2 regions of the Streptomyces vilmorinianum genome follow, and region 1 is predicted to be linked to the other one. Evidence: predicted binding sites of a transcription regulator. Region 1 holds the regulator's gene; the other holds the start of a gene.

Region 1 (15,406 bases):
TCATCAGGACGTACGGGATCGCCGTCGACAGGGTCGCGTTGATGGCCTCGTCGCGGGCCTTGTCGAAGCCGAAGATCGCGAGCAGTCCGTAGAGGAACGTGACGACCAGCGCCGGGCCCCAGACGGCGTGGTCCCGCATCTGCAGGAACGTCGGCGCCGGGCGCAGCACGATGCCGCTCAGCAGGGCCTTCCAGGGCAGGCGCGGGCCGGCCGGGGCGGCGGGGGCCGCACCGGCGTTGTACGTCGCGGCGTCGCCGTACGGGTCCTCGTTCACGCTGAACATCTGCGTGTGCCCCGGGGTGTTCGCCGCGTAGTGCTGCTGCTGTTGCTGCTGCCCTCCGTACGGGTCCCCGAAGTACTCCGGCTCCCCGTGCGCGCCGCCGCCGCCCTGCGGGCCCTGCTGGGGCCACTGCTGCTGCGGGTGGGGCGGCGGGGCCGCGTTGTACCCGTACGGCGCCTGCTGCGGTTGTTGTTGCGGGGGGCGGTTGTCCCGGCCGCGTCCGTTCCTGAATCCAGCCACGCCTCTGAACGTACCCGTTCCCCCTGTGAGGGCGCTCGTTTGCCCCTGTGCTTGCCACTGAGCTGTGACATCCCCTAGGGGTTCTGGGGCGTTCACCGAGCCGTCGTACGACGAGAAGGGCCGCCCCGCATGCGCGCGGGGCGGCCCTTCTCGTCGTACGGACGTACGGACGTACGGACTACTCGGCCGACACCGGTTCCGACTCCGGCTCCGGCTCCGGCTCCGCCGGCAGCTCCTCCACCGGCGTCTTCACCGAGTCGAGCAGCAGCTGCGCCACGTCCACGACCTGGACGGACTCCTTGGCCTTGCCCTCGTTCTTCTTGCCGTTGACCGAGTCGGTCAGCATGACCAGGCAGAACGGGCAGGCGGTGGAGACGATGTCCGGGTTGAGGGACAGGGCCTCGTCGACGCGCTCGTTGTTGATGCGCTTGCCGATCCGCTCCTCCATCCACATCCGCGCGCCGCCGGCGCCGCAGCAGAAGCCGCGCTCCTTGTGGCGGTGCATCTCCTGCTGACGCAGGCCCGGGACCTTGTCCATGATCTCGCGCGGGGGCGTGTAGACCTTGTTGTGGCGGCCCAGGTAGCAGGGGTCGTGGTACGTGATCAGACCCTCGACCGGCGTCACCGGGATCAGCTTGCCCTCGTCGATGAGGTGCTGGAGCAGCTGCGTGTGGTGGATGACCTCGAACTCGCCGCCCAGCTGCGGGTATTCGTTCGCGATCGTGTTGAAGCAGTGAGGGCAGGTCGCGACGATCTTCTTCGAGGACTTCGGCTTCTTCGTCGACTCGTCGTCCTCGTCCTCGCCGAACGCCATGTTCAGCATCGCGACGTTCTCCTGGCCGAGCTGCTGGAACAGCGGCTCGTTGCCCAGGCGCCGCGGCGAGTCACCGGTGCACTTCTCCTCGCCGCCCATGATCGCGAACTTGACGCCCGCCATGTGCAGCAGCTCGGCGAAGGCCTTGGTGGTCTTCTTGGCCCGGTCCTCCAGGGCGCCGGCGCAGCCGACCCAGTACAGGTAGTCGACCTCCGTCAGATCCTCGACGTCCTTGCCGACGATCGGGACCTCGAAGTCGACCTCCTTGGTCCACTCGACGCGCTGCTTCTTGGCCAGACCCCAGGGGTTGCCCTTCTTCTCCAGGTTCTTGAGCATCGTGCCGGCCTCCGAAGGGAAGGCGGACTCGATCATCACCTGGTAGCGGCGCATGTCGACGATGTGGTCGATGTGCTCGATGTCGACCGGGCACTGCTCCACGCACGCACCGCAGGTGGTGCAGGACCACAGCACGTCCGGGTCGATGACGCCGTTCTCCTCGACCGTGCCGATCAGCGGGCGCTCGGCCTCGGCGAGAGCGGCGGCGGGGACGTCCTTCAGAGCCTCGGCGGACGCCTTCTCCTCGCCCTCCATGGTCTTGCCGCCGCCGGCCAGCAGGTACGGCGCCTTGGCGTACGCGTGGTCACGCAGCGACATGATCAGGAGCTTGGGGGAGAGCGGCTTGCCCGTGTTCCAGGCGGGGCACTGCGACTGGCAGCGGCCGCACTCGGTGCAGGTGGAGAAGTCGAGGATGCCCTTCCAGGAGAACTGCTCGACCTGGGAGACACCGAAGACGGCGTCCTCGGCCGGGTCCTCCCAGTCGATCTCCTTGCCGCCGGTCGTCATCGGCTGCAGCGCGCCGAGGGCGGTGGAGCCGTCGGCCTCGCGCTTGAACCAGATGTTCGGGAAGCCGAGGAAGCGGTGCCAGGCCACACCCATGTTGGTGTTGAGGGAGACCGTGATCATCCAGGTGAAGGACGTGACGATCTTGAGCGCCGCGAAGAAGTAGGTGAGGTGCTGGATCGTGTTCAGGTCCAGCCCGTCGAGCAGCGCGATCAGCGGGTACGAGGCGAAGAAGCCCGGCTCCCAGCTGGTCACGTGGTGCTGGACGCCCTCCAGGGCGCGCAGCGTCATGATGCAGACGCCGACGATCAGGATGACGCCCTCGACGAAGTACGCCTGGCCCGTCTTGGAGCCCGCGAAGCGGGACTTGCGGCCCGCCTTGCCCGGCCGGCTCAGCTGCCGGATCACGATCAGGGTCACGATGCCGAGGACCGTCATCAGACCGAGGAACTCGGTGAAGACCTCGTACGGCAGCCAGTCGCCGATGATCGGGATCAGCCAGTCGGCCTGGAAGAGCTGGCCGAAGGCGTTGACGATCGTGAGCAGCAGCGCGAAGAAGCCCACCGCCACGAACCAGTGCGCCACGCCGACGACGCCCCAGCGGTTCATGCGTGTGTGGCCGAGGAACTCCTTGACCAGCGTGATGGTGCGCTGCTTGGGGTCGCCGGTGCGCGTGCCCGCGGGTACGGGCTGACCGAGCCGCACGAAGCGGTAGATCTGCGCGATGGCGCGGCCGAACAGCGCGACGGCTACCACCGTGATGACGATCGACACGACGATCGCGGCGAGTTGCATGAGGGGCTCCTCGGGCGGGCCTGCGAGGCGGAGTGCCGGCACTCTCGAGTGTGGCACTACTAAGCGGTAACTTATTCAGTCCGTGCTGAGATTACCCTTCGGGGCGCCACCCTGTAAGCGGCCCCTGCGGTGATCTGTGTCGCTCAGGCAAGCCTTGCCGCGCGGCGTCTACGGACTGCTGGAAGCGTACGCGCCAGGATCGCCAGATCCATTCCCAGCCAATGATGGTCCACATAGTGGAGATCGAGCAGCTCGCGCTCCTCCCAGGGCAGCTCCGAGCGCCCGCTGATCTGCCACAGGCCGGTGAGGCCGGGGCGCACCGAGAGCCGGCGGCGGTACTCGCCCGTGCACTCGCGGTGCCCGGGGGCGAGCGGACACGGCCCGACCAGCGACATCTCGCCCCGTACGACATGGAGCAGCAGGGGCAGCGCGGCCAGTGGGCTCTTCGTGCGGAAGGTGACCATCGTGAAGGGCCGTCCGTCGCGGCCCGCGACCGTCCGGCGGCGCAGCATCCCGCCGGGGCCGGCCGTGGCGAGGGCGACGGAGAGCGCGACCGCCGCGAGCAGGGGGGACAGGAGGGCCAGCAGGACGAGTCCGGCGAAGAGGTCGAGTGCGCGCTTGGCCGCCATTCCCCACACCCTTTCGAGGGACGCTTATGGGATATTCGTGGGATATGCCCGCTATGCCCGTCGAGGGCTCCCCGGACTCTCTCACGGGGAGGGGTGATCGGCCGGGAAATGACGCGGAATGCCGCGGAATGCCGCTGAGCGCCGCTGAACGCCGCTGAACGACGCACCTCCGGCGGCTCTTTGAGTGGCTCGCAGGGCGAAGAGTTGAGTCGCCTCCGCTCAGGTCTGTTGACGGGTTGCGGTCCGTCGTGCATCCTTGAGTCAGTTCCACTCAAGTCAGTCAGCTGGAGGAATCGAAATGGCACGTGCGGTCGGCATCGACCTGGGCACGACTAACTCCGTCGTCAGCGTTCTGGAAGGCGGCGAGCCCACCGTCATCACCAACGCCGAGGGCGCCAGGACCACGCCGTCCGTCGTCGCTTTCGCGAAGAACGGTGAGGTGCTCGTCGGCGAGGTCGCCAAGCGCCAGGCGGTCACCAACGTCGACAGGACCATCCGTTCGGTCAAGCGCCACATGGGCACCGACTGGAAGATGGACATCGACGGCAAGAGCTTCAACCCGCAGCAGATGAGCGCCTTCATCCTGCAGAAGCTGAAGCGCGACGCCGAGGCGTACCTGGGCGAGAAGGTCGTGGACGCGGTCATCACCGTGCCCGCGTACTTCAACGACTCCGAGCGTCAGGCCACCAAGGAGGCCGGCGAGATCGCGGGCCTCAACGTCCTGCGCATCGTCAACGAGCCGACCGCGGCCGCCCTGGCCTACGGCCTGGACAAGGACGACCAGACGATCCTCGTCTTCGACCTCGGTGGCGGCACCTTCGACGTGTCCCTCCTGGAGATCGGCGACGGCGTCGTCGAGGTGAAGGCCACCAACGGTGACAACCACCTCGGTGGTGACGACTGGGACCAGCGTGTCGTCGACTACCTGGTGAAGCAGTTCGCCAACGGCCACGGCGTCGACCTGGCCAAGGACAAGATGGCTCTCCAGCGTCTCCGCGAGGCCGCGGAGAAGGCGAAGATCGAGCTGTCGTCCTCCACCGAGACGTCGATCAACCTCCCGTACATCACGGCCTCCGCCGAGGGCCCGCTGCACCTGGAGGAGAAGCTCACCCGCGCTCAGTTCCAGCAGCTGACCGCCGACCTCCTGGAGCGCTGCAAGACGCCGTTCCACAACGTCATCAAGGACGCGGGCATCAACCTGTCCGAGATCGACCACGTCGTTCTCGTCGGTGGCTCCACCCGTATGCCGGCCGTCGCCGAGCTCGTCAAGGAGCTGACCGGTGGCCAGGAGGCCAACAAGGGTGTGAACCCGGACGAGGTCGTCGCCATCGGTGCCGCCCTGCAGGCCGGTGTCCTCAAGGGTGAGGTCAAGGACGTCCTGCTGCTGGACGTGACGCCGCTGTCGCTTGGTATCGAGACCAAGGGCGGCATCATGACCAAGCTGATCGAGCGCAACACCACGATCCCGACCAAGCGGTCCGAGATCTTCACGACGGCCGAGGACAACCAGCCGTCGGTGCAGATCCAGGTGTACCAGGGCGAGCGTGAGATCGCGGCGTACAACAAGAAGCTCGGGATGTTCGAGCTGACCGGTCTGCCGCCGGCCCCGCGTGGTGTGCCGCAGATCGAGGTCGCGTTCGACATCGACGCCAACGGCATCATGCACGTGACCGCGAAGGACCTGGGCACGGGCAAGGAGCAGAAGATGACCGTCACCGGTGGCTCCTCGCTGCCGAAGGACGAGGTCGACCGGATGCGCCAGGAGGCCGAGCAGTACGCGGACGAGGACCACCGTCGTCGCGAGGCCGCCGAGACCCGTAACCAGGGCGAGCAGCTGGTCTACCAGACGGAGAAGTTCCTCAAGGACAACGAGGACAAGGTCCCCGGTGAGGTCAAGGCCGAGGTCGAGACCGCCGTCGCCGAGCTGAAGGAGAAGCTCAAGGGCGAGGACACCGCGGAGATCCGTACCGCCACCGAGAAGGTCGCGGCCGTCTCCCAGAAGCTCGGCCAGGCCATGTACGCCGACGCCCAGGCCGCCCAGGCCGCCGGCGGCGACGCCCCGCAGGGCGAGGCCAAGGCCGACGACGACGTCGTCGACGCCGAGATCGTCGACGACGAGCCCAAGAAGGGCGGCGCGGCCTGATGACGGAGGAGACCCCGGGCTTCGAGGAGAAGCCCGACGTCCCCTCCGGCGCCACCCCCGAAGACGCCGAGCCGAAGGCCGCCGACTCCTCCAAGGAGGGGGAGGCGGCCCCGGCCGGGGACGCACAGGATGTAGCCCTGGTGGCTCAGCTGGACCAGGCCCGTTCCGCGCTCAGCGAGCGGACCGGGGACCTCCAGCGGCTCCAGGCCGAGTACCAGAACTACCGCCGCCGCGTGGAGCGGGACCGGGTCACGGTCAAGGAGATCGCCGTCGCGAACCTCCTGACCGAGCTGCTGCCCGTGCTCGACGACGTCGGCCGGGCCCGGGACCACGGCGAGCTCGTGGGCGGGTTCAAGTCGGTGGCCGAGTCGCTGGAGACCGTCGTCGCCAAGATGGGTCTGCAGCAGTTCGGCAAGGAGGGCGAGCCCTTCGACCCGACGATCCACGAGGCCCTGATGCACTCGTACGCGCCGGATGTCACCGAGACGACCTGCGTGGCGATCCTGCAGCCGGGGTACCGGATCGGCGAGCGGACCATCCGGCCCGCGCGCGTGGCGGTGGCCGAGCCCCAGCCCGGGGCGACGCCGGCCGCGAAGGAAGACACGTCGGCAGACGAGGAGAGCGGTGGCCCCGAGGAGGGCTAACGCGAAGATCGTCCGAGAGGAGGGACGTCGATGAGCACGAAGGACTTCGTCGAGAAGGACTACTACAAGGTTCTCGGCGTCCCCAAGGACGCCACCGAGGCCGAGATCAAGAAGGCGTACCGGAAGCTCGCCCGCGAGAACCATCCGGACGCCAACAAGGGTGACGCGAGCGCGGAGGCGCGCTTCAAGGAGATCTCCGAGGCGAACGACGTCCTCGGCGACCCCAAGAAGCGCAAGGAGTACGACGACGCCCGCGCGCTCTTCGGCAACGGTGGCTTCCGCGCCGGGGCACCGGGCGGCGGCGGTACGTTCAACTTCGACCTGGGCGACCTCTTCGGCGGCGCCCAGGGCCCCGGCGGCCCCGGCGGGGCGGGCGGCTTCGGCGGCGGCCTCGGCGACGTGTTCGGCGGACTGTTCAACCGTGGCGGAGGCGCCGGCGCGGGCACGCGTACGCAGCCCCGCCGCGGCCAGGACATCGAGTCCGAGGTGACGCTCAGCTTCACCGAGGCCGTGGACGGCGCCACCGTGCCCCTGCGCATGTCCTCCCAGGCGCCCTGCAAGGCCTGTTCGGGCACCGGCGACAAGAACGGCACGCCCCGCGTGTGCCCGACCTGCGTCGGCACCGGCCAGGTCTCGCGCGGCGGCAGCGGCTCCTTCTCGCTCACCGACCCGTGCGTGGACTGCAAGGGCCGCGGACTGATCGCCGAGACCCCCTGCGAGGTCTGCAAGGGCAGCGGGCGCGCCAAGTCCTCGCGCACCATGCAGGTCCGCATCCCCGCGGGTGTCTCGAACGGGCAGCGGATCCGGCTGCGCGGCAAGGGTGCTCCGGGCGAGCGCGGCGGCCCGGCCGGCGACCTCTACGTCGTCGTCCATGTCGACGCCCACCCGGTCTTCGGCCGCAAGGACGACAACCTGACCGTCACCGTGCCCGTCACGTTCGACGAGGCGGCGCTCGGCGGCGAGATCAAGGTGCCGACCCTGGGCGGCCCGGCGGTGACGCTCAAGCTCCCCGCCGGCACGCCCAACGGCCGGACCATGCGCGCCCGCGGCAAGGGCGCGGTCCGCAAGGACGGCACACGCGGCGACCTGCTGGTGACGGTGGAGGTCGCGGTGCCCAAGGAGCTCGACGACAAGGCCCGCGAGGCCCTCGAGACCTACCGTGAGGCGACGGCGGGCGAGGACCCCAGGGCAGAGTTGTTCCAGGCCGCGAAGGGAGCTTGACCCGATGGACAGCCGACCGGGACGCAGCCGCAACCCGTACGAACTGACCGACGAGACGCCGGTGTACGTCATCTCGGTGGCGGCCCAGCTCTCGGGCCTGCACCCGCAGACGCTGCGTCAGTACGACCGACTCGGCCTGGTCTCCCCGGACCGCACGGCCGGGCGCGGCCGGCGCTACTCGGCCCGTGACATCGAACTGCTGCGCACCGTCCAGCAGTTGTCGCAGGACGAGGGCATCAACCTGGCGGGCATCAAGCGCATCATCGAGCTGGAGAACCAGGTCGCGGCGCTGCAGGCCCGGGTGGCCGAGCTGTCGGCGGCCGTGGAGGGCGCGGCGATGGCGATGCAGCAGCGCGAGGCGCAGGTGCACGCCTCGTACCGGCGCGATCTGGTGCCGTACCAGGACGTGCAGCAGGCGAGCGCGCTGGTGGTCTGGCGCCCGAAGCGGCCCGGCGCCGAGTAAGCCCCGAGTAACCGGCTGTTCTCGTGTCTCGTACGTGACGAGGCCCCCTCCCGGACCGGGAGGGGGCCTCGTCGCATGCCCGCACTCCTGCGGTTACGGGATGAGTTCGCCGACGATGTCCCCGACCGTCTCCCACCACGGCGAGGCCCCGGTCCCGAACGCCGCGGCCAGCGCGGTGCCCACGGCGCGGTCGCGGGGGGTGAGCCCGGCATCGGGCTTCCACTCGGCCTCGACCGTGCCGTCGCCGGAGGACTCCAGGGTGCCGATCCGCTGGCCGTCGCGGACGAGCCGGCTCTCGTGCCAGGAGCACGGCATCAGGCGGTACCGGGTCCCGTCCACGCGGGCGTCGACGCGGTACGACGACCGCAGCAGCCGCCCCCGGGCCGGCCGGATGCGGGCGGGCTGCCCGTCGACGGTGAGCGTGAGGAGGGCGGTCTTGCGGGTGCCGATGGGGACGTGCTCGTTCACCGGGGCCCCCGGCGCCCGGACGAGGTCCACGGTCGGCATCCCGTACCCGGACACGCGCAGGGTCCCGGCGGGGCCGTCGAGGTCGATCTGTACGTACATCGTGGTCAGTGGTCCTGCTCCTGGTTCAGGATTCCGGACTGGGCTATGAGGTACCCGAGTTGGGCGCGGCTGCCGCTGCCGAGGGCGGCGGCGAGCTTGGCGATGTGGGCGCGGCAGGTCCGGACGTTCATGCCGAGCCGGCGGGCGATGGCCTCGTCGACGTGGCCCTCGACGAGGAGTTTGGCGATGGAGCGCTGGATGCCGCTGATGCCGTCGTGGGTCCGGGCGTAGGGCACCTGCTCGCCGAAGGGGGTCGCCCGGGCCCAGGACTGCTCGAAGACGGTCGCCAGGTACTCCACCAGCCCGGGATGGCGCAGTTCCAGGGCGACTTGGCGGTCCTGGCGGGCCGGGATCAGCGCCACCGAGCGGTCGATGATGATGAGCCGCTCGATGCTCTCCTCCAGGGTCCGCACCTGCAGCCGGTCCATGCCCGCCTGTTCGAGGTAGACCTGCATGCCGTGGCTGTGCCGTGCCGTGTGCTGGTAGAGGGTGCGGACGCGTACGCCGCGTTCGAGCAGCGGCTGGATGCGGTGGAGCGCGGTGTTGAGGGTGTGTTCGCTGCGTCCGCCGCCCGGCTGGATGGTCAGCAGCTCCTGCGAGCACTCGGCGGTGGCGCGGCCGAGGACGGCGTCGATGCGGTTGATGCCTTCGAGGACGGTGATCGCGTGGGTCGTCGAGGGGTCCTGCGCGCTGATGGCCATGAACGGCTCGAAAACGCTGGAGAGTCCCATGGCCAGGCTGCGCCGTTCCTGGATTTCGCGCTCCAGGGGGTGGACGAGCCGGGCCAGCGCCGCCGAGGGTGGGACCGGTCGCAGCCATGCCGGGTCGTCGGCGTCGGGATGGAGAAGTGCCAGGTCCATGAGGCAGGGTGCGGCTTCTGCCTCACTCCTGGTTATTCGCCCCGTACGCAACGCACTGGCGTACAAGTCCGATCCGGCAGCACAGAGATCGACATGCCCGTGGGGATGTGTCGCTTCTGGTTCGTTCTGCGGCATTTGAACACCCCCCAGGATCCTGTATTTCAGGAACATGATGCATTGCCCTGGTGGTGGAAGCGCAAAGACTGAGCCATCGTCTTGTACGCGGGGGAGAGGAAACCATCAAGTGAGGTCGAAGCCGCTCATGTCCAGAAAACTGCTTCGCTCGGTACTTGCTTCCGTCTTCATAGGGGCGGCGGCAGTAGGAGCGCTGGCCACCAGCGACCCGGTATGGGACAGCGCTCCTGCCATCGTTGTCGCCGCTCCCAGTGACCCGGTGTGGGACCTCGTCCCGGCCGGCGAACGTGATCCGGTGTGGGACTCCGCGCCGACGGGTCAGGGTGACCCGGTGTGGGACTCCGCTCCGGCGGGCACGGGCGTATGACTGTGCCGCCGGACGACCGGGTCTTCCGGCGAGAGATGGCCTCGGCCTATCGATCCGGGTGGCATTTCATCGATCTCGTCACGGCCATCCCCCACCGTGGTGATTCGTTGATGGTCACCCTCTTCGGAGAACCGATCGTCGTCGCTCGTGAGCAGGACGAGGACGTTCGCGCCTATCGGTGCCTGCGGCGGCCTCGTGGCGCCCCGCAGCCCGTTCGCTGTGCCATCCGGTACGGCATGATTTTCGTCAATCTCGACCAACGAGACCACCAGCTCGTCGAGTCCGAGCCCGAAACCATCACCGCCACCCCCCGCAGTGCCTGAGCGGTTCCCCCGTCGTTGTAGATCGCTCAGGTGCTTCCCCCACACAGCGGCGCCATCGCGGACCTGAAACGCGATGGCGCCGTTGTGCTGCCCGGGGCGGCCGCAGACGGCCGCGGCCCAGGACGCCGCGGACCCCGCCGCCCCCGTGAGGGCGGCGACACCGGACCGCCCCTCGTACGACGTGTCGCCGCGCGGCGACGCCGACGGCTCGCACTGGACCGGCCGCCAGACGGTGTCCTTCCGCGATGCCGCCCGCACTCCACTGCGTTCGGTCGACGTACGGCTGTGGGGCAACGGCACCGACGGCTGCGGAGCCCCGGACAGGCCGTCCCCGGTCCGGGTGGGCAGGGCCACCGGAGGCACCCCGCGACCGCTCGCCGTCGGCTGCACCGCGCTGCGGATCGACCTGCCCGCGCCGCTGCCGTACGGGGCGCGTACGAGCGTCTCCTTCGATGCCGAGATCACCGTCCCGGACCGCGTCCACCGCTTCGGCAGGGACGGCGCAGCGGCGACGACGCAGGACCTCGGCCCGTTCTGGACAGAGCACAGGATCCTCTGACCTTCTGAGGTCGGAGGATCCTGAGGAGACGACCCGGCCCTGCGACCCGGCCCTGCGACCCGGCCCTGCGACCCGGCCCTGCGAGCCGGCCCTTCGAGCTAGTCCTTCGACCTGGCCCTACGGCTCCTGCTTCCAGTCCTTGACGAGGAGCCCGAGCAGCACCTCGTCAAGGAACTCGCCCAACACCCAGGCCGAGGAGCGCAGTACGCCCTCGCGGACGAAGCCGTTGCGCTCGGCGGCGCGCAGCATCGCGTCGTTGTCCGACAGCGTCTCGATCTGCAGCCGCTGCAGGCCGCGCACGACGAAACCGTAGTGGCACAGCACCGCGACCACGTCGGTGCCGTAGCCCTTGCCGCGAGCGGACGGCAGCAGTCCCAGGCCGACGTGCGCGGACCGGTTGTGGGTGTCGATGCCCCACAGCGTCGCGGTGCCGACCAGCGTGCCGCCGTCCAACTCCACCACGGAGAACGGGACGTGCCCCTGCTCCTTGTCGTCCACCACGAGCCGCGGGTCCTTCGAGCCGGGCGTGATCGGCCGCCACGGCCCGCCTTCGGCCCGCGAGCCGTTGACCACGTCGTCGTAGAGCTCGGTCCGCAGGATCGGGATGTCGTCCTCGTGGCGGGCCCTGAGCCCGACCTTGGTGCCTCTAAGCATGCGGGCTTCCTATCGGACCGGTTCGCCGACGGCAAACGGATTAGGGCGACCGCATGGGCTCGAAAACCGGTGGAGCGGCGCCGCTGGGCGCCGTTAGCGTGCTGCCGAACCGAGTCGTCTGGTCAAGGACGTGCCGTTGTACACCGTGTGAGACCCCCCGAGCGCTGATCTGTCGCGCGTCGCGCCTGTGCGCCGCGCTCCTTTCTGCTGCGGACTTCTCACTGAAACCGGTGTACTTCTGTGCTCGAAAACTGGGTGGTCATGCCCACCTGCCTGCCGCTCGTTCTCCGCCGTTGCCACGCGTGCGCGTCCGAGCGCTTCCGGGCGAGCGGCACATTCCGCGTCAACGCACACCACAAGCTCATCGACGCCTGGCTCCTCGTCCTCTGTACCGCCTGCGGGGAGACCGCGAAGCTCACGGTCCTGGAGCGGACGAACGTCCGCTCCGTACGACCTGAGCTGCTGGACCGGCTGCACGGCAACGACCCCGGCCTGACAGCCGAGTTGCTCCAGGATCCGGTCGTGCGGCGCCGTAACCGCATCGCCCTCGACTGGGACGCCGCCTGGCGCCTCGACACCGGCGGATCGGATCACCTGGAGCGCGAGGCGGTCGACGTCTCGGTGCGCTTCGCGGCGCGGATCCCCGTCCGGCCGGTGCGACTGATCGCCGAAGGGTGCGGTCTTTCGCGGGCCGAGGTCGAGAGACTGATCACGGAGGGCAGTCTCGTGTCGGCGGTCCGGCTGAGCGGCAGGCTCTCCGGCGACTTCACCTTCACGCTCAAGCGCTGAGCCCTCCTCGGGGCCAGGGGCCTGTCCGGCATGATCCGCCGGACAGGCCCCTGGGCCCGGCCCGGACCCGGCCTGGACCGGGCTTAGACCGGGCTTAGACCGGACCTGGACCGGACCTGGACCGGGCCTGGACCGGACCTAGGCCCGGCCCATCGCTCGCGTCAGCGCGATCTCGATGACCACCCGGTCCGGGTTCGGCGTCGGCGTCCGCCCGTACCGCGCCGCGTAGCGGTCCACCGCGTCCGCGACGACCTCCGCCTCCGTGCGGATGCGCGCCACGCCCTCCAGCGTCGCCCAGCGCCCCTTGTCCACCTGGCAGACCGCGACCCGCGCGCCCTCCGGGCCCGCCGCCAGGACGTTGGCGACCTTGTGGCTGTGCTTGTTGGTGATGACCCTCGCCAGCCCGTTCTCCGGGTCGTACGTCACGCCCACCGCCACCACGTGCGGGGTACCGTCCGCGCGGGGGGTCGTGAGGGTGCACATGTGGTACTCGCGCCAGAAGCTGAGATACGAGTCGTCCGGGTTCCTCGGGTCAGTCGCCATGCCCGGAACCTACCCGCGGCGGACCTGGCTCCCACACCTTGAGTGGAATAGACTCAACTTTGTGGACGTTGGACGAGTCATAGACCGTGTGTAGCCGTACGCCGAGGAGGAGACACCGCACGTGGACGCCGAACTGACCAACAAGAGCCGGGACGCGATCAACGCGGCCACCAGCCGCGCCGTGTCCCAGGGGCACCCGGATCTGACCCCCGCGCATCTTCTGCTGGCGCTGCTCGCGGGTCAGGACAACGAGAACATCATCGACCTGCTCGCCGCCGTCGAGGCCGACCAGGCCGCTGTACGGTCCGGTGCGGAGCGGCTGCTCGCCGCGCAGCCCAGCGTGACCGGCTCCACGGTCGCGCCGCCGCAGCCCAACCGGGAGCTGCTCGCCGTCATCGCCGACGCCGCCGAGCGCGCCAAGGAGCTCGGGGACGAGTACCTGTCCACCGAGCACCTGCTCATCGGGATCGCGGCGAAGGGCGGCCAGGCGGGTGAGATCCTCGACCGGCAGGGGGCGAGCGCGAAGAAGCTCCTTGACGCGTTCGAGAAGAGCAGGGGAGGGCGCCGGGTGACCACACCCGACCCGGAGGGTCAGTACAAGGCGCTGGAGAAGTTCGGTACGGACTTCACGGCGGCCGCGCGCGAGGGAAAGCTGGACCCCGTCATCGGGCGCGACCAGGAGATCCGGCGCGTCGTCCAGGTGCTCTCCCGCCGCACGAAGAACAACCCGGTCCTCATCGGCGAGCCCGGCGTCGGCAAGACAGCCGTCGTCGAGGGGCTCGCGCAGCGGATCGTGAAGGGTGACGTCCCCGAGTCGCTCCGCAACAAGCGCCTGGTCGCGCTCGACCTCGGCGCGATGGTCGCCGGTGCCAAGTACCGCGGTGAGTTCGAGGAGCGCCTGAAGACCGTCCTGTCCGAGATCAAGGCGAGCGACGGCCAGATCATCACCTTCATCGACGAGCTGCACACCGTCGTCGGCGCGGGCGCCGGCGGCGACTCGGCCATGGACGCCGGCAACATGCTCAAGCCGATGCTGGCCCGCGGCGAGCTGCGCATGGTCGGCGCGACGACCCTCGACGAGTACCGCGAGCGGATCGAGAAGGACCCCGCCCTGGAGCGCCGCTTCCAGCAGGTCCTGGTCGCCGAGCCCAGCGTCGAGGACACCATCGCGATCCTGCGCGGACTCAAGGGGCGGTACGAGGCCCACCACAAGGTCCAGATCGCCGACTCGGCCCTGGTGGCCGCCGCCACCCTCTCCGACCGGTACATCACCTCCCGCTTCCTGCCCGACAAGGCCATCGACCTCGTCGACGAGTCCGCCTCCCGGCTCCGCATGGAGATCGACTCCTCGCCCGTCGAGATCGACGAGCTCCAGCGCTCGGTCGACCGGCTGCACATGGAGGAGCTCGCCCTCAAGAACGAGACCGACGAGGCGAGCAAGCAGCGCCTGGAGAAGCTGCGCCGCGACCTCGCCGACCGCGAGGAGGAGCTGCGCGGCCTGACCGCCCGCTGGGAGAAGGAGAAGCAGTCCCTCAACCGCGTCGGCGAGCTGAAGGAACAGCTCGACGAGCTCCGCGGCCGCGCCGAGCGCGCCCAGCGCGACGGCGACTTCGACACCGCCTCCAAGCTGCTGTACGGCGAGATTCCCGCGCTCGAGCGGGAGCTGGAGGAGGCGTCCGAGGCCGAGCAGGAGGTCTCCAAGGACACTATGGTCAAGGAGGAGGTCGGACCGGACGACATCGCGGACGTGGTCGGCTCCTGGACCGGCATCCCCGCCGGCCGCCTCCTGGAGGGCGAGACGCAGAAGCTGCTGCGCATGGAGGACGAGATCGGCAAGCGGCTGATCGGCCAGAGCGAGGCCGTGCGGGCCGTCTCCGACGCCGTGCGCCGCACGCGCGCCGGGATCGCCGACCCCGACCGGCCCACCGGCTCCTTCCTCTTCCTCGGCCCGACCGGTGTCGGCAAGACCGAGCTGGCGAAGGCGCTCGCGGACTTCCTCTTCGACGACGAGCGGGCCATGGTCCGCATCGACATGTCGGAGTACGGCGAGAAGCACTCCGTCGCCCGGCTCGTCGGCGCGCCCCCCGGCTACGTCGGCTACGAGGAGGGCGGCCAGCTCACGGAGGCGGTCCGCCGTCGCCCGTACAGCGTCGTACTGCTCGACGAGGTGGAGAAGGCCCACCCGGAGGTCTTCGACATCCTGCTCCAGGTCCTCGACGACGGCCGGCTCACCGACGGCCAGGGGCGGACGGTGGACTTCCGCAACACCATCCTGATCCTGACGTCCAACCTGGGCAGCCAGTACCTGATGGACCCGCTCACCTCCGAGGAGGCGAAGAAGGAGCAGGTCCTGGAGGTGGTGAGGGCGTCCTTCAAGCCGGAGTTCCTCAACCGGCTGGACGACCTGGTGGTCTTCTCGGCCCTCGACAAGGCCGAGCTGGGGCGGATCGCGCGCCTCCAGATCGACCGCCTGGCCAAGCGCCTGGCCGAGCGCCGGCTCACGCTCGACGTCACGCCCGCCGCGCTGGAGTGGCTGGCCG
Region 2 (15,406 bases), 5.9 Mb from region 1:
TTCCGCGGGCCCTCGCCGGGCGCCGGTTGGATCTTCCGCGCGTGCTTTGGCAGGATGCCCGCCCGCAGCTTCCCGGAGCCTCCAGTTCCGTCTCCCGCAGCGGCCTCGACGGCTTGGTACAGGCCAGATTCGGCCGTTTGGAGGCACTGTGAAGGAGTGATGCAGCCTCCATGGGCCCGCGGGCAGACTGGAGATCATGCGCACCGACGTGGTCACCCTCCCCGGCAGCCCCGAACGCCCCAACGAGGACTGGGCAGCGGCCGCTCTGCCCGCCGCCGGCGAGGGTGGGACGGTCGTGGTGCTCGACGGGGTGACACCGCCGGCCGGTCATGACGGTTGTGTGCACGACGTGCCCTGGTTCACCGCGCACCTCGGCGGAGCTTTGACCGAACTGTCTGTTTCGCGGCGTGACTTGACGCTGCCCGAGATCCTGGCCATGGCAATCCGGCGCACCGCGGACGCCCACCGGAAAACCTGTGACCTTTCTCACGTACGTACGCCTCAGGCGACCGTCGCGATGGCCCGCTGGGACGCGGCCGTGGTCGAGCACCTGGTCCTGTCGGACGCCGCGCTGCTTCTGGAGGCGCCGGACGGCTCGGTCCGGGCGGTGCTCGACGACCGGCTCGACCGGATCCCGGACGAGATCCGCCGCTCACTGGAGGCGACGGACCGCCTGCGCAACCAGGAGGGCGGCTTCTTCACGGCCGCGGCGGACCCGGAGGTGGCGCGGCGGGCGGTGGCCGGGACGACGCCCCGCTCGGCGGTACGGGCCCTGGCGGCGCTCACGGACGGGGCGACGCGCTGGGTGGAGCTCTTCGAGGAGGGCGACTGGGCGGACTGCTTCGGGGTGCTGCGCGAGGAGGGCCCGCACGGCCTGCTCCGGCGGGTACGGGCCCTGGAGGCGGCGGGCGAGGCTGCGGGCGGCACCCACCGCTGGAAGCTGCACGACGACGCGACGGCGGTGTACGCGTCGCTTTGAGGCCCTGCCCGCCCCTCAGCCCTCCGCGCGGGCGTTCAGCTGGTGCAGCAGGCGGGCCAGTTCGGCGACCTCGCCGCGGTCCCAGTCCGCGAGCTTGCGGACGTACCGCCCGCGCCGCGCGTCCCGTACCTTCCGGAAGCGGACCCGCCCCTCCTCCGTCAGCCGGACGAGCGAGGCGCGCCCGTCGGCCGGGTCGGGGTCGCGGGCGACGAGCCCGAGGTCCTCCAGGGCGCGCAGTTGGCGGCTCATGGTCGCCTTGCCGACGCCGAAGTACCCGGCGAGATCGGTGGCGCGCTGCGGGCCGGCGTCGTCGAGCCGTACGAACAGGCCGTAGGCGGCGGGCTCCAGTTCGGGATGGACCTCGCGGGCCATCTCGCCGGACTGAGCGCGGGCACGGCGCAGAAAGACCGCCAGTTCCCGTTCCAGGGCGAGGAATTCCTGGTCCACACCAATCCTGGTGGTGGGCTCGCCTTCACTCCCCGTACCGCTTCCGTGCACGTCAGCACCCCTCGCGCGCTTTCCGGTCGCTGAAAGCTTCTTTCGGCCGCGGCCATCGCCGCAGCTCCCCCAGTATTTCGCAGGAGTAGACCAACGGCAGCACTCAGGCCCTCTTCCGCCGGTAGGTCTACGTGCGTAGCGTCTCCCCCAGCGCATCTATGACATGTCCACAGCAGGACTTGTCGACATCGCTCCCCCACCGAGCCTTTCGGAGGCACGCAATGCCCGTGCACAGATCCGGAAAATCCCTCGCCGGCGCCGCGCTCGCGGCCCTGGCCCTGCTTCTGCCCCTCCTCCTCTCCGGCACGGCGAACGCCGCGCAGGACCCCGGCGCCCGACAGGTCCCCGCCCGTGGCAGCGCCTGGATGGGCATGGGCGTCCCCGCCCATGACGGTCAGGGTGGCAAGCCGGGAGGCATCTCGATCCAGGCGGTCCAGACCGAGGGCGTGGACGTCTCCAGCCACCAGGGGAACGTCGCCTGGTCGACCCTGTGGAACAGCGGGGTGAGGTGGGCCTACGTCAAGGCGACGGAAGGCACGTACTACAAGAACACCTACTTCACGCAGCAGTACAACGGCTCGTACAACGTGGGTATGATCCGCGGCTCGTACCACTTCGCGACCCCGGACACGACGACGGGCGCGGCGCAGGCCGACTACTTCGTGAACAACGGCGGCGGCTGGTCCCGGGACGGGAAGACGCTGCCGGGGGCGCTGGACATCGAGTGGAACCCGTACGGCGCGACCTGCTACGGCAAGACGCAGTCCGGGATGGTCGCCTGGATCCGCGACTTCGTGAACCGGTACAAGTACCGGACCGGCCGCGACCCGGTGATCTACACGGCGACGAGCTGGTGGAAGCAGTGCACCGGCAACTACGGCGGCTTCGCCACCACCAACCCGCTGTGGATCGCGCGGTACGCGACGACGGTGGGCGAACTCCCGGCCGGCTGGTCGTACTACACGATGTGGCAGTACACCTCGTCCGGCCCGACGGTCGGCGACCACAACCACTTCAACGGTGACCTCTCGCGGGTACAGGCGCTGGCGAACGGCTGAGCGCGGTCCCTTTCGGCGGCTTCCCGGGTACGCGGCGGCGGACCCGGGAGGCCGCTCCTCACTCTTGCGTATTGGTATGGACCAATGCGAGGCTTCGGGTCGACGGTGTCGTACGGGCCCAACTTCCGTACGCCGCCCGCACGTTGCTCGTCCCGTACTCCCCACGCACGAGAGAGAGCCTCGTATGCCGTCCACCCGCCGCGCTGCCACCGCAGCCGCCGCCGCACTGTCCGCCGCCGTACTCGTCCCCCTCACCCCGTCCACGGCAGGCGCCCACGGAGCCGTCTTCAACCCGGTGAGCCGGGTCGCCGCGTGCTACGCGGAGGGGCCGGAGAACCCGAAGTCGCAGGTGTGCAAGGACCTCGTCGCCGACTCGGGCACCCAGCCGCTCTACGACTGGAACGAGGTGAACATCGCCAACGCGGACGGGCAGCACCAGCTGCTCATCCCGGACGGCAGGCTCTGCTCGGCCAACCGCGAGAAGTACCGCGCCCTGGACTGGGCGCGCACGGACTGGCCGGCGACGGCGGTCACGGCGGGCTCCTTCGACTTCAAGGTCCGGGTGACGGCGCCGCATTCGGGGACGATGACGGTGTACGTCACGAAGGAGGGCTTCGACCCCACGCAGCCCCTGAAGTGGTCGGACCTGGACGCGACCCCGGTGGCCACCTACGCCACGACCCGCACGGCGACGGACGGCTTCTACGCCTTCACCGGCAACCTGCCCGCCCGCACGGGCCGCCACATCGTGTACAAGGTCTGGCAGCGCAACGACAGCCCGGAGGCGTTCTACAGCTGCTCGGACGTCACCTTCGGCGGTACGACGGCGGCCTCCGCCCCGAGCGAGGCGAAGATCGCCGCGGGCGCCGACCGCTCCACGGTCAGCCACGCGGGCCACGGCGGCGACGAGCTCCCCCCGGCCCTCTCCGCAGAGGCCGCCACGCCGGACGCCTCCCCGCTCCCCCTCGCCCTCACGGCCGCGGGCGCGCTTGCCGCCTTCGGCGCGGGGAGCGTGCTTCTGTCGCGCCGCCGGAGGGCGTCCTAGACGCACGGTCGGTGTCCGGCCCAACCCGGTCTACGCGTCCGCGTCACCCATCGTGGACCGGGCGGGAGCGGCGACCGCGTGGGCGTCGGCGGGGAAGAGGGCGGCGAGCCTCGGTATCGCCTCGGCGTCCAGTCGGCGGCCGCGAGGCGGGGCGGTGGGGTCCGGGGCGTCGTCGCCCTGTTCGGTCGAGACCTTGTCGAAGAAGGCGTCGCCGGAGTCGTCCTCCTGGTCGGTCAGCTCGTCGTAGACGTCCTGCGCGACGTAGTCGAGCTCCTCCCACTCGGGCCAGTCCTCGTCGTCCCAGTCGTCGACCGGCCGCCCCGCGAGTCGCCTGACCTCCGGCACGTCCGCCAGCGAGTCCGGGTCGGCCAGGGCGGATTCGTAGACCTTCTGCCCCTGACTCACGAGCCACAGCCGGAAGTACGCGAATCCGTCATCCGAGCACCGGCCGCCCTCGATCCGCTCCGCAGCCGCCCACAACTCCCAGCTGTACGCGGCGTCGCACGCCCGCTCAAGGCACACGTGGAAAGCCACGCTGTCACCGGCGGGCCGCCGCAGCAGCTCCGCGCTCAGCCACTCCAGTCGGTCGTCCCGGTCGCCCGGCTGCCGGCGCAGGTCCTCGATGAGTGCCCAGAAGGCGTTCTCGTCCATGCCCTGAGCATGGCAGCCGCCACTGACAACGGTGGGGCACCCCCGCACAGGGGTGCCCCACCGCTCAGGGAGCGTCACGCCGCCGCGCTCACCGCCATCTCCGCCGGGGACAGGGCGAGTTCCAGGACCTGGCGGACGTCCGTGACCGGGTGGACCTCCAGCTTGTCCAGGATCTCCGCCGGGACGTCGTCCAGGTCGGCCTCGTTCCGCTTGGGGATCACGACCGTCGTGATGCCCGCGCGGTGGGCCGCCAGGAGCTTCTGCTTCACGCCGCCGATCGGCAGGACGCGGCCGGTCAGGGAGACCTCGCCGGTCATCGCCACGTCCGTGCGGACCAGGCGGCCGGAGAGCAGCGAGGCCAGCGCCGTCGTCATCGTGACGCCCGCGCTCGGGCCGTCCTTCGGGACCGCGCCCGCCGGGAAGTGGATGTGCACGCCCCGGTCCTTCAGACCGGTCACGGGCAGCTCCAGCTCCGCGCCGTGCGAGCGCAGGAACGAGAGCGCGATCTGAGCGGACTCCTTCATCACGTCGCCCAGCTGACCGGTCAGGGTCAGGCCCGCCGCGCCCGTCTCCGGGTCGGCCAGCGACGCCTCCACGAAGAGGACGTCGCCGCCCGCGCCCGTGACCGCGAGGCCGGTCGCGACGCCCGGCACGGCCGTGCGGCGCTCGGCCGGGTCCTGGGCGGACTCCGGGATGTGGTGCGGGCGCCCGATCAGGCCCCGCAGGTCGTCCGGGGTGACCGAGAACGGCAGCTCCCGGTCGCCCAGTTCGTGCTGCGCCGCGACCTTCCGCAGCAGCCGCGCGATGGACCGTTCCAGGTTCCGTACGCCCGCTTCCCGCGTGTACTCGCCCGCCAGCTTCCGCAGCGACGCGTCCTCGAGGACGACCTCGCCCGGCTCCAGGCCCGCCCGCTCCAGCTGCCTGGGCAGCAGGTGGTCACGGGCGATGACGACCTTCTCGTCCTCCGTGTACCCGTCGAGCCGCACCAGCTCCATCCGGTCGAGCAGGGCCTCCGGGATGGCCTCCAGGACGTTGGCCGTGGCCAGGAAGACGACGTCGGAGAGGTCGAGTTCGACCTCCAGGTAGTGGTCCCGGAAGGTGTGGTTCTGCGCTGGGTCGAGGACTTCGAGGAGGGCAGCCGCCGGGTCGCCCCGGTAGTCGGAGCCGACCTTGTCGATCTCGTCGAGCAGGACGACGGGGTTCATCGACCCGGCCTCCTTGATCGCCCGTACGATCCGGCCGGGCAGCGCGCCCACGTACGTACGCCGGTGGCCGCGGATCTCCGCCTCGTCCCGTACGCCGCCGAGCGCCACACGGACGAACTTCCGGCCCATCGCGTGCGCGACGGACTCGCCGAGCGAGGTCTTGCCGACACCGGGCGGGCCGACCAGGGCGAGCACGGCGCCGCCGCGCCGCCCGCCGACCACGCCGAGCCCGCGCTCGGCGCGACGCTTGCGCACCGCCAGGTACTCGGTGATCCGCTCCTTCACGTCCTCCAGGCCCGCGTGCTCGGCGTCGAGGACGGCCCGCGCGCCCGGGATGTCGTACTGGGTCGCGCCGTCATCGGTTCGCTCGTTCCAGGGGAGTTCGAGGACGGTGTCGAGCCAGGTGCGGATCCAGGACCCCTCCGGGGACTGGTCGCTGGACCGCTCCAGCTTCTCGACCTCCTTGAGGGCGGCCTCGCGCACCTTCTCCGGCAGGTCGGCGGCCTCCACCCGCGCCCGGTAGTCGTCGGACTCGTCACCCTCCGTCTCACCGTTGAGGTCGCGCAGCTCCTTGCGTACGGCCTCCAGCTGACGCCGCAGCAGGAACTCGCGCTGCTGCTTGTCGACGCCCTCCTGGACGTCCTTCGCGATGCTCTCGGCCACGTCCTGCTCGGCCAGGTGCTCGCGCAGCTGGGCCGTGGCGAGCTTGAGGCGGGCGACCGGGTCGGCGGTCTCCAGGAGTTCGACCTTCTGTTCGACGGTGAGGAAGGGCGAGTAGCCGGAGTTGTCGGCGAGCGCGGAGACGCCGTCGATCTGCTGGACGCGGTCCACGACCTGCCAGGCGCCGCGCTTCTTCAGCCAGCTGGTGGCCAGGGCCTTGTACTCCTTGACCAGTTCGGTCACGGAGCCGGGCAGCGGCTCGGGCACGGTCTCCTCGACGACGCTGCCCTCGACCCAGAGCGCGGCGCCGGGGCCGGTCGTCCCCGCGCCGATCTTGACGCGGCCGCGGCCGCGGATGAGCGCGCCGGGGTCGCCGTCCGAGAGCCGGCCGACCTGCTCGACGGTGCCGAGGACGCCGGTCCCGGCGTACGTGCCGTCGATGCGGGGCACGAGGAGCACCCTGGGCTTGCCGGTATCGGCGCGGGCGGCGGCCTGGGCGGCCTCCACCGCGGCGCGTACGTCGTTGTCGGACAGGTCGAGCGGCACCACCATTCCGGGCAGCACGACCTCGTCGTCGAGCGGCAGCACAGGCAGAGTGAGCGGTGAGGACGTCGAAGCCATGATCTCCCCTTCGGCAGTCAAGTTGAGCTATGTGGACTCAATGCACGGGGGTCATGGAATGTTCCTGGGGGTCTGTTCGCCCTGAGCGATCACTCTCGCGGGCGGCCGAGCGGATGCCTTGTAATACCTGCATGGATATGGCGTCTATTACATCCGCCTGGGTGGCCGGCTGGACCGTCTCGCGGGGCACTCCGCCCGCGGTCGCCGAGCCCTGGGGCTACCGGATCGACGTGGGGCTCCCGACGCACGTGTTCCGGCACGTCCTGCCGGCTCCGGACGCGGTGTCCGTGGGCAAGCTCTGCGAGGAGATCACCGAGCCGTACGCCTGGCTGAAGGTGATGGCGGGGCCGGAGGAGGTCGCGGAGTGGATCACCCCGGGGTGGACCGTCCCTGACGACCCCGGCTTCATGATGTGCAAGCGCCTGGACGCGGGCGCGCGGCCGCCCGCGCCGGAGGGATACGCGCGGACGACGGAGACCCGCGACGGCGTGATCCGGGTCCGGATCGTGGCACCGGACGGCACGCTCGCCGCCCGCGGCCAGATGGCCCCGACGGGCGCGACGGCGGTCGCCGACCAGATCGAGACCCACCCCGACCACCGCCGCCGCGGCCTCGGCGCCAACGTCATGCTCACCCTCGAAGCGGCGGCCGCCCAGTCCGGCGCGGTGACGGGAGTGCTCTCGGCGACGACGGACGGGCTCGCGCTGTACGACTCGCTGGACTGGCGCTACGAGGGCCCGCTGACCGGCATCGTGCGGGACGCGTAGCGGCGGCGCGCGTGGCGGGGGGCGGGAGCGCGCGTGGCGGGAGCGCGCGTAGCGGCGGCGCGCGTGGCGGGGGGCAGGGCGCGCGTGGCGGGGGCGCATGACGCGCGCCCCGACCCCACCCCCGCGCGCTGGAAACGTGCGCGGAATTGCAACCTCCGTACGCCTTCGGTGCGTTCAGTCGTCGTGACGACCAGCTATCCCGGGTGCGGGCAGTGCACCGAGGACACGGCCCCCGGTGGGCCGCCCGCCGCAGGCGACGTGGACCGTGCCGAGGAGGACGCGTGCGACGCGCATCTCGTGCACGCCGTCGCCGACGGCGACACGGACGCGCTGTCCCGGCTGTTCGCCCGGCACGCCGGCGCGCTCTTCGCCCACCTTCTCAATCGCGGTTTCCCCGCCCAGACGGTCGAGGACGCCGTCCAGGAGGCCTTCCTGACGGTGTGGAAGAGCGCGTCCGGCTTTCACGAGGGCAGCGTTCCGGCCTGGCTGCGGCGCATAGCCCACTGCCGCGCGATCGACCTCGAACGGGCGGCGGGCCGCCACCGCGCCCTGGAGGACCGGGCGCGCGAGCACACCCCCGCCTCGGCCCGAACGGCCCCTTCCGCGGAGGAGTGTCTGCTCGCCTCCTCGCCCCGCTACGCCGCCATAGCCGTCGCCCTCGCCGGGCTCCCCGCCCCGCAGCGCGAGGTCATCGAGCTGCGTTACCTCCAGCACTACAGCGTCCGCGAGACCGCCGAGCGTCTCGCCGTCCCCGAGGGCACCGTCAAGGCCCGTGCCGCCCGTGGCTGTGCCCGACTGCGCGAGTGGATCGTGGCCCAGCGGGAGGCGGAGGCGAAGACGGAGGCGGAGGCGAAGACGGAGACGCCGGACGAAACGCCGGCACCGGGAGGAGGTGCCTGCGATGCCCGTAGCCGTGACCGCAACCGCACCCGGGTCCCCCGCCCCCGCCCGTAGCCTCCCCCCACTCCCGAAAGCAGCCCTCGCATGACCGAGCTCTCTTCCTCCGCACCGCCCCGGCCCGTCCCCGGCCTTCCCGAGGCCCCTGGGCACCTGCCCGAGCACTGGGTGGCCGCCTACGCGCGCGGGGAGCTGTCCCACGACGTCCTCGGCCACGCCGAGGCCCATCTCGAACGGTGCCGGGCCTGTGTCGACGCCGTCGATCAGGCCGTACGCGGCGGGCCGCACGGCCCCCGCCTCGACGCCCTGCGCGAAGCACTGGCCAACCGGATCGGCTGAGGGCATGCTCGGAGGCATGGTGCGCAGGAGGCGTTACGGGGGACTCTGGCTCGTGTCGGCGGTGCTGGCGTCGGCGACGGCGGTGACCGGGTGCGGTGAGGCGACCCCGCCTCCCCCGTCCGGGACGCAGGACACGACTGTCAAGGCCGGCGAGCCCGCCCCGAAAGAGGTCCTCGTCGAGCTGAACGTCAGCGGTGGCCTCGCGGGGGTCGACAACCAGCTGACCGTCCGTTACGACGGCAGCTACACGACCCGTTCCGGCACCAAGCCCCCGCGCACCGGCCAGATGACACCGGCCGAAGTGGCGGAACTGCGCGCGGCGCTGGAGGACCCGGCGTACGCGGCGGTGCCGACCCGGCCGAGCGAAGGGAAGACGGTCTACGACGGCTTCCAGTACGTCATCACGTACCGGTACCGGGTCGTGGTCACCACGGACGGCGAGCGCCCGGCGGCGCTGCAGCGGGTGTTCGAGGCCCTGCCCGAAGGCGGCCCGCCCACCAGCCCCTGACGGACCCCGGACATACGTACGCTCCGTGGGCGCCGCGTGAACCGCCGGCCGGCCGCCGAGCGATAGAGGGGCGTGAGACTGTTGCGCCCCGCAGGGGGAGACCCAGGGGGAGACCCGGCGCAAGACCCAGCGCGAGACCAGGACGACTCCGCGCTGCTGCGCGCGGTCGCCCGGGGAGACGCCGAGGCTCTGGCCGTGCTGTACGACCGGCACGCCGGGTGGCTGCACGCCCGGCTGGCCCGGCGCTGCGCCGACGAGGAGACCGTACGGGAGGTCCTCCAGGACACCTTCGTCACGGTGTGGCGCTCCGCCGGCTCCCACCGCGGCCGGGGCGAGGCCGGAGGGTGGCTCTGGGTCGTCGCCGCGCGCCGGCTGGTCGACGCCCAGCGCGTCCGGGCCCGCGCGGAACGCGCGGCCCCCGAACCGGTCGCCCTCGCCCCCTCGGCGGAGGACCGGGTCCTGGCCGGCCTGGAGTACGGGGACGTCGGCGCCGCGCTCGACCGGATCTCGCCGGAGCTGCGCGAGGTCCTGCGGGCCACCGTCGTCGACGGCCTGACCACCCGTGAGACGGCCCGGCTGCTTGGGATACCGGAGGGCACGGTCAAGACCCGCGCCCTGCGGGCCCGTCGCGAACTGCGTGCCGCCCTCGGCCCGCACCCCCTGGGAGGCACCGCATGACCGCGCCCTGGCACGTGACCGAGTCCCTGGCCGCCCGCTACGCGGCGGGCGCGGCGGCCGAACCCGACGCCTGGTCCCTGGAGAAGCACGTCGAGGTCTGCGGCGGCTGCGCGGCCCGTGTCTCGGCTGCGGTCCGCGCGGGCGGCTCGGGACCGGTCCTGGCGGACGTCCGGGCGGCGCTGCTGGAGACCGTACGCGCGGAGGCCCGGGCGAGAGTCCCGTCCCCCGCCTCCCGCTGGGCCCGCGCGCTGTGGGCCGCCGGACCGGCGCTGCGCGGGGCGTGGCTGGTGGCGGTCCTCGCCGCCGTCGGGGCCGCGGTGGCGCTCGCGTACGGAGCGGGGTTCCAGGAAGCGCGGCCGGTGCTGCTCGCCGTGGCGCCGATGGTGCCGCTCGGCGGGGTGGCCGTCTCGTACGGGAGGCATGCCGACCCGATGTACGAGATCGGGGTGGCGACGCCCTCCGGTGGGCTGCGCCTGCTGCTCACCCGGGCGGCGGCCGTGCTCGGTGTGTGCGTGCCGCTGCTGACCGCGGCCGGGGCGCTGCTGCCGCCGGTCTCCGGTGTTCCGGGGGCGGCGGCCTGGCTGTTGCCGGGGCTCGCGCTGACGCTGGCGACGCTCGCGCTCGGCTCGTTCGTGGGGTGCCGGGCGGCGGCGATGACGCTCGCGGGCGGGTGGCTGCTCGCGGTGGCCGGGCCGCTGCTCGGGCGGTCCGGGGCCACGGCCGAACTGGCCCGTTACCTCTCCGGCCCGGCCGCACAGGGCGGCTGGGCCGCCGCCGCCGTCGTCTGCGCGGGCCTGCTGGTCCTGCGCCGCCGTTCCTTCGACCACCTGGAGACCCTGTGACCACGCCGAGCACCACCGGCACGACCGGCACCACCGGCACGACCGGCACCGCGGGCACCACCGGCACCACCGGCACCACCGGCACCACCGGCACGACCGGCACCGCGGGCACCACCGGCACCACCGGCACCACCACGGTCGCGGCGACCGGCCTGACCGTCCGGCACCGCCGTACCGTCGCGCTCGACAGCCTCGATCTGACCCTCACCCCCGGTGTCCACGGGCTGCTCGGCCCGAACGGCGCCGGCAAGACCTCCCTCATCCGTGTCCTCGCGACCGTGGCCGCCCCGTCGGCCGGCCGGGTGGAGCTCCTCGGGCGGGACGCCGGGGCGCACCGTGAGCGGTCGGAGATCCGGCGCCGGCTGGGCTATCTGCCGCAGGACTTCGGGTTCTACCCGGGGTTCACAGTGCGCGAGTTCGTGGCGTACGTGGCCTGGCTGAAAGAGATGCCCGCCGACCGCGCCCCGGCCGCCGTGGAGCACGCCGTCGAGCGGGTGGGCCTCGCCGGCCGGATCGACGCCAAGCTGAAGACCCTGTCCGGGGGCATGGTCCGCCGGGCCGGGATCGCGCAGGCGATCGTGAACGAGCCGGAGCTGCTCCTTCTCGACGAGCCGACGGCCGGTCTCGACCCTGAGCAGAGGGTCGAGTTCCGGACACTTCTGCGGGAGATCGGCGCGTCCTCCACGGTCGTCGTCTCCACCCATCTGGTGGAGGACGTGGCCGCTGCCTGCTCGGAGGTCACGCTGATCGAGTCGGGCCGTGTGGCCTTCCGCGGTACGACCGCCGCGCTGACCTCACTGGGCGAGGAGTCGGGATCCTCCGGCGACGACGCGGCGAACGCCATCGAGCGCGGCTACACGGCGGCCCTGCGCGCCCACCGCGCCTCCGCCCCCGCCTCCGCCTCCGCCCCCGCCCCCGCCCCGGGGGTCTCCCGGTGACCGCGACCGCCACCCGCTCCCCCGCGAGCACCGGCTCCCCGAAGGCGCCACCCCGTACGGCCGTCCTCCGCACCGAGCTGCGGCGCGGGTCCGGGCCCTGGGCCGGGGCCGCCGTGGCCGTCACGATTCTCGTGGCGATGTACGGCAAGGCGCCCGGCTGGCAGGGCCGCTGGGCCGATGCCACCGACCTGCTGCACATCGCCACCGGGCTGCTCGCCGGCCCCCTCGCGCTCGCCGCCGGCTGCTGGCAGGGCGGCCGGGACCGGCGGCGGCGCGTGTTCGAGCTGCTCGGCTCCGTCCCGCGCGGCCGGCTCCGCCGTACCGTCCTCGCCGTCGCGCCCTCCGCGCTCTGGCCGGTCGCCGGGTACCTGCCGGCCGCGGCCGTGTGCCTGCTCGCGACCTGGCCGTACGTCGGCGGCGGGCGGCCGTACCTCGAACTCGTCGCCGCCGACGCCGTCGCGCTCGCCGCTCTCGGCACGCTCGGCCATCTCGTGGGCCGGCTCGTGCCGTGGCGGCTGACGGCGCCGCTGCTCGCGGTGGCCGGTTACGTCGGGCTCGGCGTGCCCACGTACATGCAGAGCTCCGTCCGCTGGCTCAGCCCGGCGTCCGAGCACTCCTACGCCTGGCACGCGCCCGTGTGGTGGTTCGCCCCCGTCTCGGCCGTGTGGACCGGCGGACTCGCGCTGGCCGCCCTCCTCGCGTACGCCGCCCGCCCCGCGCGGCTCCGGCTGCTCGCCGTGGTTCCCCTCGCCGCCGCGATCGCCGCCGCCGCGGTGATCCTCCGGCTGCCGGAGGACGGGCCCTGGCGCCTCGACCCGGGAGCGGCCCGCCTCGTCTGCGACGACGGCACGCCGCAGATCTGCGTGACGGCCCTCGACCGCCGGCTGCTGCCGGACGTGTCGCGTGCCCTCGCCCCGCTCAACGAACGGCTCCGCGGGGTGCCCGGTGCCCCGACCCGCTGGGTCAGCTCGCCGAACGGCCCCGGGCCCGGCGAGACCGAACTCCCTGAGCCGGGCCTGGACGCGGTACGGGGCAGGCTGACGCGTCCTGAGGTGTACGCGAGCTCCGCCGTCCAGCATCTGTTCTCGGCCACCTGCGAGTCAGGCAGCTTCGAGGGCCCGGGGGCGGAGCGGGCGATGACGGTCAATCTCGCCGTCATCACCTGGCTCGCGCCGAATCCGCCGGACTTCGGGCCCGACATCAGTGAAGCTCAGGTGTACGTCGACCGGCTGAAGGCCAAGTCCCCGGCCGGACAACGGGCCTATCTCACCCGCTATCTGGCGGCCGACACCTGCCGCCCCGAGGAGGTGCCGATCCCGTGAACGGTCTCTTGAACGGTCTCCCGAGCGGCCCCTTGGGCGGTTTCTTGCGCGGGCCCTTGAGCGGTCTCTCCCTCTACGCCCGCTCGCGCACGCTCCCGGGCGTCCTCGCCGCCCTCCTCGGTACGGCGGCGGCGGCCGCCTGGGCGGCGTCCTGGCTGCAGGCGCAGCCGGGCTTCGACCACACGGCGCGGGTTCCGGTCGTCGTGCTCGCCCCGCTGCTCGCCGCGTCGGCGGTGGGGACGAGCCTGTACGCACCGAGCGACGAGCTGGACCGTACGGCGGCCCGCCCCTGGCCCCTGCGGCGCTCGGTCCACACGCTCGCCCTGACGGCGCTCGCCGTGGCGCTCCTCGCACTCACGGTCCCCGGGCACCCGGAGGAGTTCGGCGGCCCGGCGATCGTGCGCAACACGCTGGGCGCGGTGGGGGTGACCGCCGCCGCGGCGGCGGTGATCGGCGCCCGGCTGAGCTGGCTGCCGATCACGGTGTACTTCGGCTCGGTCTATCTGGCGGCGCCGGGGCGACCGGGGGGTGCGGCGTCGCTGTGGGCCTGGCCGGTGCAGCCGGGCCCGCAGGCGGGCGCCTGGGTGGTGGCGCTGACCGCGTTCGCCGCGGGCACGGCCCTGTTCGCCGCGCGCGGCGCCCGTCCCGTACGGAACTGACCTCGCGGAGCGGGCGACCGTATCCGGCCACCGGTTTGTCCCGGCCGCGCTCCCCCCGCGAGGATGGCCGGGACGACGACCCCCAGAGCCCGATCGGAGCGCGAGAACATGTCCAGGCCCGTCACCCTCGACCGCCGCGAGGGCCCGTACGGAGAAGTAGTGCTGCGACAGCGCGAGGAGCACTACGAGATCATCGCCAACGGCACGTTCCTCATGGACACCTCCGACGGGCGCTCGGAGCGGCTGCTGGTCGACGCGGCGATGGACGCCCTCGGCGGGCGCCCCGGTGCCTCCGTGCTGATCGGCGGCCTCGGTGTCGGTTTCTCCCTCGCGCACGCCGCCGCCGACCCCCGCTGGGCGCGGATCGCGGTGGTCGAGCGGGAGCAGGCGATCATCGACTGGCACCGCGAGGGGCCGCTGGCCGCGATCTCCGGCGCGGCGCTGGCCGATTCGCGCAGCGTGATCCTGCACACGGATCTAGTGGAGTACGTCCGCACCTCCCCCGACACCTACGACGCGCTCTGTCTCGACATCGACAACGGTCCCGACTGGACGGTCACCGAGGACAACCAAAGCCTTTACTCCGCACGGGGATTGGCGGCCTGCGCGGCCCGGCTGACCCCCGGCGGAATCCTCGCCGTGTGGTCCGCTCAGCCGTCCGCCGATTTCGAAGAGTCCTTGCGGAATGCCGGATTCAGCGGGGTACGGACGGAAGAGATCCCGGTTGCCCGGGGCGTCCCTGACGTGGTGCACCTCGGCGTCCGGCCTGCGTAGCCGGGACGCTGCCGGTGCCTCTAGGCTGGCTGGCCGACACCAGCGATGCGAGGCGGGGCAATGGAGCAGACACACACCACTCACCACGGTGCGGCGCCCACTCCAGGCGCACAGCGGCGGGTGCTGGTCGTCGAGGACGACACGACGATCGTGGATGCGATCTCCGCGCGGCTGCGGGCGGAGGGGTTCCTCGTCCAGACGGCGACGGACGGACCGGCCGCGGTCGACGCGGCCGAGGCGTGGCAGCCGGACCTGATGGTGCTCGACGTGATGCTGCCGGGATTCGACGGTCTCGAGGTGTGCCGCCGGGTCCAGGCCCAGCGGCCGGTCCCGGTCCTGATGCTCACGGCGCGGGACGACGAGACGGACATGCTGGTCGGGCTCGGCGTCGGCGCCGACGACTACATGACCAAGCCGTTCTCGATGCGTGAGCTGGCCGCGCGCGTGCATGTGCTGCTGCGCCGGGTGGAGCGTGCCGCGCTGGCGGCCGTGACGCCGCGGAGCGGGATCCTGCGGCTCGGCGAGCTGGAGATCGACCACGCGCAGCGCCGGGTCCGGGTCAGGGCCGAGGACGTGCACCTGACGCCGACCGAGTTCGATCTGCTGGTCTGCCTGGCGAACACGCCGCGCGCGGTCCTCTCCCGCGAGCAGCTGCTCGCGGAGGTGTGGGACTGGGCGGACGCCTCGGGGACCCGGACGGTCGACAGCCACATCAAGGCACTGCGGCGGAAGATCGGGGCGGAGCGCATCCGTACGGTCCACGGCGTCGGATACGCGCTGGAGACCCCGGCGCCATGAGCCGGCGGGGCCCGAGCACCGGGCCGCCCACGGAGCCGCGGGCCAGACGCCGGATCGTCATCTCGATCAAGACCAAGCTGGGCGCGCTGGTCGTCGGGGCGGTGCTGCTGACCTCGGCTCTCGCGCTCGTGGCGATCAGGACCTCCACGGAGTTCCGCTACATCACG

The links. Region 1 encodes HspR, which represses chaperone genes until heat shock. Its sites were predicted from a motif close to TTGAGNNNNNNNNNCTCAA; they were not measured.
Region 2: the regulator HspR is predicted to act here: its motif matches at 6,740-6,758, upstream of lon (endopeptidase La).

Annotation. Positions count from the first base shown of each region.
Region 1 covers NZ_CP040244.1:235,126-250,531, forward strand. Annotated here, with positions in the region: gene FDM97_RS01195 (Yip1 family protein) at 1-520, opposite strand, end outside; gene FDM97_RS01200 ((Fe-S)-binding protein) at 699-2,969, opposite strand; gene FDM97_RS01205 (sugar transferase) at 3,113-3,598, opposite strand; gene dnaK (molecular chaperone DnaK) at 3,897-5,741, shown strand; gene grpE (nucleotide exchange factor GrpE) at 5,741-6,385, shown strand; gene dnaJ (molecular chaperone DnaJ) at 6,416-7,606, shown strand; gene FDM97_RS01225 (heat shock protein transcriptional repressor HspR) at 7,611-8,069, shown strand; gene FDM97_RS01230 (hypothetical protein) at 8,163-8,636, opposite strand; gene FDM97_RS01235 (helix-turn-helix transcriptional regulator) at 8,642-9,631, opposite strand; gene FDM97_RS01240 (Rieske (2Fe-2S) protein) at 9,995-10,321, shown strand; gene FDM97_RS01245 (gluzincin family metallopeptidase) at 10,395-10,880, shown strand; gene FDM97_RS01250 (GNAT family N-acetyltransferase) at 10,998-11,534, opposite strand; gene FDM97_RS01255 (DUF1062 domain-containing protein) at 11,775-12,323, shown strand; gene FDM97_RS01260 (pyridoxamine 5'-phosphate oxidase family protein) at 12,462-12,866, opposite strand; gene clpB (ATP-dependent chaperone ClpB) at 12,988-15,406, shown strand, end outside.
Region 2 covers NZ_CP040244.1:6,175,849-6,191,254, forward strand. Annotated here, with positions in the region: gene FDM97_RS28465 (protein phosphatase 2C domain-containing protein) at 197-979, shown strand; gene FDM97_RS28470 (MarR family winged helix-turn-helix transcriptional regulator) at 995-1,477, opposite strand; gene FDM97_RS28475 (lysozyme) at 1,699-2,535, shown strand; gene FDM97_RS28480 (lytic polysaccharide monooxygenase auxiliary activity family 9 protein) at 2,720-3,580, shown strand; gene FDM97_RS28485 (DUF4240 domain-containing protein) at 3,611-4,231, opposite strand; gene lon (endopeptidase La) at 4,306-6,717, opposite strand; gene FDM97_RS28495 (GNAT family N-acetyltransferase) at 6,849-7,484, shown strand; gene FDM97_RS28500 (RNA polymerase sigma factor) at 7,668-8,438, shown strand; gene FDM97_RS28505 (hypothetical protein) at 8,469-8,720, shown strand; gene FDM97_RS28510 (hypothetical protein) at 8,737-9,228, shown strand; gene FDM97_RS28515 (RNA polymerase sigma factor) at 9,301-9,906, shown strand; gene FDM97_RS28520 (zf-HC2 domain-containing protein) at 9,903-10,748, shown strand; gene FDM97_RS28530 (ABC transporter ATP-binding protein) at 10,901-11,686, shown strand; gene FDM97_RS28535 (hypothetical protein) at 11,683-13,008, shown strand; gene FDM97_RS28540 (hypothetical protein) at 13,065-13,667, shown strand; gene FDM97_RS28545 (spermidine synthase family protein) at 13,776-14,441, shown strand; gene FDM97_RS28550 (response regulator transcription factor) at 14,502-15,239, shown strand; gene FDM97_RS28555 (HAMP domain-containing sensor histidine kinase) at 15,236-15,406, shown strand, end outside.